Lentimicrobium sp. L6: one gene and its partner. Each later gene encodes a partner of the first gene's protein in a complex. Links are inferred from orthologs where the notes say so. Each region holds a gene or a part of one and is shown on either strand. Other genes may lie near its edges.

The links.
Region 2: the proteins of mrdA (region 1) and HNS38_RS07395 are in contact, whole or in part, in a crystal structure (PDB 6PL5), measured with the Thermus thermophilus proteins. The link is inferred for Lentimicrobium sp. L6 from one-to-one orthologs. Residues at the interface, in WP_223903432.1 of Thermus thermophilus: Arg4, Ile5, His6, Leu8, Ala9, Phe12, Ala15, Leu16, Leu19, Gly20, Arg22, Ala23, Trp24, Leu26, Gln27, Val28, Tyr31, Tyr34, Leu36, Leu43, Thr45, Asp47, Lys156, Gln157, Gly158, Ser160, Val184, Leu201, Glu202; in WP_223903423.1 of Thermus thermophilus: Phe161, Val165, Phe168, Val169, Leu172, Pro198, Tyr199, Glu202, Tyr211, Arg212, Asp213, Gln220, Val221, Gln223, Ser224, Ile226, Ala227, Ile228, Gly229, Ser230, Gly266, Phe267, Val270, Leu274, Tyr277, Gly278, Leu281, Phe285, Leu289, Arg297.

Annotation. Positions count from the first base shown.
Region 1 is NZ_JABKCA010000015.1:71,152-74,682, reverse strand. Bases 25-2,933 are described here. They hold mrdA (penicillin-binding protein 2), read right to left. Parts: upstream 2,416-2,933; coding sequence 634-2,415; downstream 25-633. Other genes in these bases: HNS38_RS05705 (nuclear transport factor 2 family protein), read left to right, coding at 2,643-2,933. In the rest of the region: more of HNS38_RS05705, read left to right, coding at 2,934-3,170; HNS38_RS05700 (hypothetical protein), read right to left, coding at 3,173-3,531. UniProt on the Escherichia coli protein: Catalyzes cross-linking of the peptidoglycan cell wall. Responsible for the determination of the rod shape of the cell. Is probably required for lateral peptidoglycan synthesis and maintenance of the correct diameter during lateral and centripetal growth.
Region 2 is NZ_JABKCA010000022.1:12,433-15,831, reverse strand. The notes cover bases 32-3,004. They hold HNS38_RS07395 (FtsW/RodA/SpoVE family cell cycle protein), read right to left. Parts: upstream 2,111-3,004; coding sequence 953-2,110; downstream 32-952. Other genes in these bases: murD (UDP-N-acetylmuramoyl-L-alanine--D-glutamate ligase), read right to left, coding at 2,123-3,004; murG (undecaprenyldiphospho-muramoylpentapeptide beta-N-acetylglucosaminyltransferase), read right to left, coding at 32-951. Also shown: more of murG, read right to left, coding at 1-31; more of murD, read right to left, coding at 3,005-3,399. UniProt on the Escherichia coli protein: Peptidoglycan polymerase that is essential for cell wall elongation. Also required for the maintenance of the rod cell shape. Functions probably in conjunction with the penicillin-binding protein 2 (mrdA).

The sequences.
Region 1 (3,531 bases):
GTAGAAAACCAAAAACAAGAAAATTTCCTGAGAAACCTTCTCTATATAAAACCAAGATAAAAGAGAAATAAACTAAGGCACTACCAGTATCATTCTGCAAAAATATAAATACTGAAGGTGCAAAAATAATGACTCCAGATCGGATAACTTGCTTCACATCTTTTAAATTGATTTGAATGCTGCTTAAATATTTGGCTAAGGCCAAATTGGTCGCAAACTTGGCAAACTCTGAAGGTTGCAAAGCAAAACTCCCCACTTGTATCCAACTTTTGGATCCTGCAACCTCCTTTCCCATCACAAGAACGGCAACCAGCAAAAGTAAAGTGGCACCATATATGACATAAGCAAAACTGGTGAAGAATTTCATATCGATCAGGAGAATGATAAAGATGAGAATCACTGAGGTCCCAATCCATAAAGCTTGTTTTCCGTAGCGCTCTCCCATATCGAAAATAGAGGAATGCTCTGGATTATAAACAGCAGCATATACACTCATCCATCCCATTAAGGCTAAAGCAAAGTACAAACCTACTAGCCACCAATCTACATTTTTTAATATGCTATTCTTTTCTCTCATATTCTATCTCTCTTAACTCTCTATACTTCTATCTAACAAACTTAATCAAAGCTTGACTAGTCAGGAGTAATGAGATCCGCCTCCAAAATTCTCTTCTCTTTTTCTTTTCTGATGACTACCCCATTCAGGTATTTTTCCATCATCAAGCTGGCGATAGGCGCGGCCCATGTGCCTCCGAAATCGCCTGCATTTTCTACCACAACAGCAATCGCAATCCGAGGATTGTCCATTGGTGCAAATGCGATAAATATACTGTGATCATCACCATGTGGATTTTGAACGGTTCCGGTTTTACCACAAACGGTCACACTATCCATAGCTCCTCTTCTAGCTGTTCCTCCTACTTGAACAACTCTTCTCATCCCTTCAACTATAGGAGCAAAATGCTCCGCTTTTATCTCCACCTCTTGCTTCTCGTTATACTTACTAATGATATTAGAAGGCTCCCCAATAGATTTAACTAAATGTGGTCTAAAATAGAATCCTCTATTGGCGATTGCTGCCGTTAAGTTAGCCAATTGAAGAGGTGTAATCAATAACTCCCCTTGACCAATAGCCAAGGAACGAACCGTCAAAGCATTCCAAACGCCACGATAAACTTTATCATAATACTCAACCGAAGGAACCATGCCAGACTTTTCATACATCAAATCTGTATTAAATTTAGTTCCCAAACCAAAGCTTCTCACTTTCCTCGACCAATTCTCAAATCCTTTTTTCACACTTCCAGCCTTTGGGTTGTTTAATGTATTTCTAAATGTATTCCAAAAATAAGGATTACAACTCTGCTGAATACCATATATCATCCCTAATGGAGTAATATGATTATGAGAACATTTAATAGGCTTAGATACTGTTCCTTGACAACTAAATTCTGTGTTTATAGTCACCACATGTTCATCCAAAGCTATGAGTGCATTAAGCATTTTAAAGGTAGATCCTGGAGGATAAGCTGCCATTAAAGCTCTATTATACAAAGGTTTTAGCGTATCATGAAGTAATAAAATAAAATTCTTACCTCTATTTCTTCCTACTAAAATAGATGGATCGTATGAAGGGCTAGAAACCAGGCTCAGAATCTCTCCGGTGGCAGGCTCTATGGCAACTATTGAGCCCAGCTTATTCTTCATGAGGAGTTCTCCGTATAATTGCAATTCTGCATCTAAGCTGGTATACAAACTCTTACCATTCACAGCTAATGTATCAAAACGTCCTTCCTTATATTTCCCTTTCTTTCTGTTCATCACATCAACCATCACATATTCGACACCTTTTTCTCCTCTCAATTCCTTCTCATAAAATTTCTCAATACCACTTTTTCCAATATAATCACCTGAGCGATAAAAGGCATCCCTATCTAGATCTTTTCTATTAACTTCACCAATATCACCTAAATTTAAGGCTCCAGAGCGATATGGATACCTCCTCAAGGTTCTTTCTTGTACATAAAACCCAGAAAAATCATATAATGTTTCCTGCAGATAGGAAAATTCTTCTTTGGGAATTTGCCCCAAGAATAAAGAAGCTTTATAGCGGCTGTATTTTTTTGCCTTATCCATTCTACGAATAAATTCTTCGTTAGAAATTTGTAATAAGGAACAAAAACGAGTGGTGTCAAAATCTTTAAGTTGACGAGGAATCACCATCAAATCGTAGGCTGCATTATTGGCCACCATGATTTTCTCATTTCTATCATAAATAATACCCCGAGCAGGATATATAATATTCTTCCTAATCACATTACTATCAGCAGATAGCGCATACTCTTCTTCAATGATTTGAACATAGAACAAGCGAGCCAAGAATATCATTCCTATTATGGAAATGACACCAATCATAATAAATTTTCGATCTGAATAGTTTTTCTTCATGTGCGGAGTGATTGCATACAAAATTAGATAAATAGATAAGGCGAAAAATATAGAATAAAATACATATTTAACTATCTGTTGTTAATACCAAAAAAATGTCGAAGTGAATTTTTATTATGAATTTCATAGTAATCTGGCTAAAGCAAGGTATTTTTTGTATCTTTAAGCTTCCATAATTTTTAAAACCTTGTCCTATGAAAAAATCATTTATACTCCTATTTGCATATGCTCTTTTAATGATGACTTCTTGCCAAAACCAAGACGAACAAGAAGTAGTTAAAAAGCCTGAGAAAAAAGAAATTGACTTTGAAAAAGAAAAAGCCAAGGTTTCAGAACTTCTAGATTTATATGCCACCAGTACAGAAAGTGGCGATATAGAAATGATAGAACAAATATGGTGTCCTAAAGAGGATGTTATATTAATTGGTACCGAGAATGATGAAAAACTAATGGGCTGGTCTACCATTAAAAAAACCATGTCTGGACAATTCAATTCCTTAAATGAAACCCTAATATCTATCACAGACCAAAATATCTCTTTCGACCGAGATGCCCGTACTGCTTGGTTCTTTGAAGAATTGAATTATAATTTCATCTATAATGATAAAGCGATGAGCTTAGATGGCATTCGTTTTACCGGAGTTTTTATTAAAGATGACCATGGTGTATGGAAATTGGTTCAAGGCCATGTTTCGTTACCGACAAGTATAGATATGAAATAACCCTACATCTTTATTTTTAGATAAATATTTTCCTTGTTAATTAATAGTTCTCTAAAGCTATAACTACTAATTACAGTGGTTTTATTACTTTGAACCATCGCTCTATTACCACTTGTGTTTCTCACCTCTTTTGGGGTATTCACAATGAATTTATAGTTGACATAATTTAGCATATCCTCAGAAGGAAGCTGTTCACTGAGTTCTTGTTCTTCTAATAATCGCTCCAAATATGGACTTAGGTTGGGGCGAATTACTCTATTCTTTTTTATCTTAATAAACTTCTTTAGAAACATATTAGGTTTGATTTCGGCTAGGGCATAAAGTGCATTGTTTAGAGATTTCTCGTCAGCAAAATCGAAGC
Region 2 (3,399 bases), on another replicon or contig:
TGCTATCAGTTTAGCAGCTTGATGGTCGACGAGTTTTTGTGCGTTCTTCGTTTGGTGATTCTCGGCAGCAAAAGGAAAAGGCACGAATATGACAGGTTTTCCAACAGCGGAAATTTCTGATATTGCAATGGCTCCAGCTCTGGAGATAATTAAATCAGCTGCAGCATAAGCTAAATCCATTCTTCTAATGAAGTCATAGATATGTATATTCTTTGCAGCTGAATTCTCTAAAGCAGTTTTTGATTCTTCAAAGGTGGTTTTGCCCGTTTGCCAAATGACTTGTGCATCTAGTTTTGCCCAGTTTTCTATTTCACCAGCTATGGCTAAATTTACAGATTGTGCACCTAGACTTCCTCCAACTACCAAAATGGTTTTCTTTGCTTTGTCAAGCTTGAAAAATTCTAAAGCTTCATTCTTATTGCCTTCTGTTACTTGTTTTCTAATGGGGTTTCCTGTGAGTTTAATCTTTTCCTTAGGGAAGAATTTATCCATTCCTTCATAAGCCACACAGATACTTTTTACTTTATTGGCCAGTAGTTTATTTGTAACACCAGGGTAGGAATTTTGTTCTTGAATGAGGCAAGGAATTCCCATATTTGATGCTACCCTTAACGTGGGCCCGCTGGCAAACCCTCCCACACCAATAACTACTTGTGGTTTGAAATTCTTGATAATGGTTTTGGCTTTCATTAAACTGCTGACAAGTTTAAAAGGGAAACTCAAATTCTTCAAACTAAGACTCCTCTGAAATCCACTTATCCAAAGACCTTCAATCTTAAAACCCGCCTCTGGAATTTTTTCCATTTCCATCTTTCCTTGTGCCCCTACAAATAGAAACTCGGCCAAGGGCATCTTTCTTTGAATAGCCTTCGCAATAGCAATAGCTGGGAAGATATGGCCTCCAGTACCACCGCCACTAATCATGACTCTTATGTTTTCGTTGCTACTCATATTATTGTACGACTTCAATGGGTTCTTTTTCTTTCTTTAAACCAACACTTATGCTTTGAATAATTCCCAAAGCCATGCTCGTAAACACAAAACTGGTTCCTCCTGAACTAATCAGAGGAAGAGGTTGTCCTGTAACGGGTAGTAGGTTGGTGGCCACACCTATATTTATTAAGGCTTGAAAAACGATACTAAACATGAGCCCCATGGCCAAGAGGGCTCCAAATTTCGTTTCACTATTTTTAGCGATAACCATAGCGCGCCAAAGCAATGCTAGGTATATTAAGATGCCAATAAAACCAATAATGGTTCCGTATTCTTCTATGATTATGGCATAGATAAAATCGGCATGAGCGGATGGGAGAAATGCTCTTTGGCTACTTTTACCGGGTAATTTGCCAATGATTGGATTAGAAGCGATGGCGATTTTTGCTTGTAATACTTGGTAGTTGGCATCTTTATCATCGCCGCCAAAATTCTCTATCCTACTCACCCAGGTATCAAAACGAGGAAGTAGATTAGGATTTGTTTTTGCTACCACAAAGGCCAGCATTACAAATAGTATTCCTATGCCAGCTAAGCCTACCAGATATCTGGTTTTTACTTGTCCTAACCACATCATGAAAAAGGCGGAAGTAAAAACCAAAAGAGCGGTACTTAGGTTGGACTTCAATATGAGCACAGTAACGACTAATGCTGGCAGGAAGATAGCTCCAGCGGTATAGTAAATACTGGTTCCGTTATTTTGTTGACCATTGAGTTTACTGATATTTCGGGCTAGAAAAGCCAAAAGGACGATTTTAGCAAAGTCGGAGCTCTGGAAGCTGATACCTATGATCGGTATTGTAAGCCATCGGCTCGCATTATTAATATTGGTTCCCAAAATAGCAGTAAATAAAAGTATGGGTATGACAACAAATATGAAAAGTTTGCTCAGCCACTGAAAGTTTTGATACCTGATTTTGGAGAAGAGTAGCATGGTGATATATCCGGCACCAATTATTGCTATTTGCTTGAATAGGAAATACAAGAAGTTCCCATCCCGCATTTTTACCGCAATATAGCTCGAGGCACTATAGATGAGTACTATCGATGCTAAAGATAGTATCAGGTATATCACCCAAATGGTTTTGTCTCCTTTATGTGTAAAAAACTTTCTCAATGGATTTGAGTTTTATAATTCGTTAACAGCTTTCTTAAATTTATCACCTCTGTCTTCGAAGTTTTCGAAAAGATCGAAACTTGCGCAAGCTGGAGATAATAAAACAGCATCACCTGCTTCTGCTAATCTTTGTGCTGTTTCAACAGCCTCTTGTGCAGAATAGGTATCGATGATAGTAGAAGTGAATTTTCCGAAATTCTCATGAATACTGATATTGTCTAAGCCTAGGCAAACAATAGCTTTAACCTTTGAATTCACTAGGTTTTTGATAGATTCATAGTCGTTTCCTTTGTCCTTTCCACCTGCAATCCAAATGATAGGTCTGTTTACGCTATCTAAGGCAAAATAGGTAGAGTTAACATTGGTCGATTTGGAATCGTTGATATACTGAACTCCGCCTATAGTTGCTACGCTTTCCATGCGATGTGGAAGAGTTTGGAACTCCTCTAAAGATTCTTTTAGATTTTTATTTCTAATGTTCATTAATTTGGAAGCGATTCCGGCTGCCATTGAATTGTAAGTGTTATGCTTACCCTGTAGTGCTAAACTTCTTAGTGTCATGATTAGTTCGTCCTTTTGATTTTTAATTATTACGTTATCTCCCGACATCCAAGCACCGTTTTCAAATTTCTCGTAAAGAGAAAAGGGAAGGAGCTGAATGTTTGATTTCTTTTTGTTTAATTCGGCTGTAATTACAGCGTCATCAGCATTATAAATGAGATAGTCTGAGGAGTCCATGTTTTGAATGATGCGCATTTTTGAATCCACATAGTTTTGAAAGCAATCGTCATATCTGTCCAAATGATCTGGTGTGATATTGGTGATGATGGCGATGTCGGCTTTGAATTCGAACATGCCATCCAGTTGAAAACTGCTGATTTCTAACACATAAGTATCGAAATCATCTTCAGCCACTGACCAGGCAAAGCTTTTCCCAATATTGCCTCCAAGTCCTACATTCAATCCTGCATTTTTCAGGATGAAGTATAGAAGGCTTGTCGTGGTAGTTTTTCCATTACTACCAGTGATGCAAATTAATTTGGCATCGGTATATTGGGCTGCAAATTCAATTTCAGATATCACTGGAATTCCTTTCGATTTAATTTTCTCAATAAGCTTTATCGAATCTGGAATTCCGGGACTTTTTACCACTACATCTGCTTGTAGAATGATGTTTTCTGAATGTTGACCCTCTTCAATCTCAATTTCATTATCTATAAGAACTTTTTTGTATTTCTCTTCAATTTTGCCTTTGTCACTCAGCCATACTTGATAGCCTTTTTGCAAAC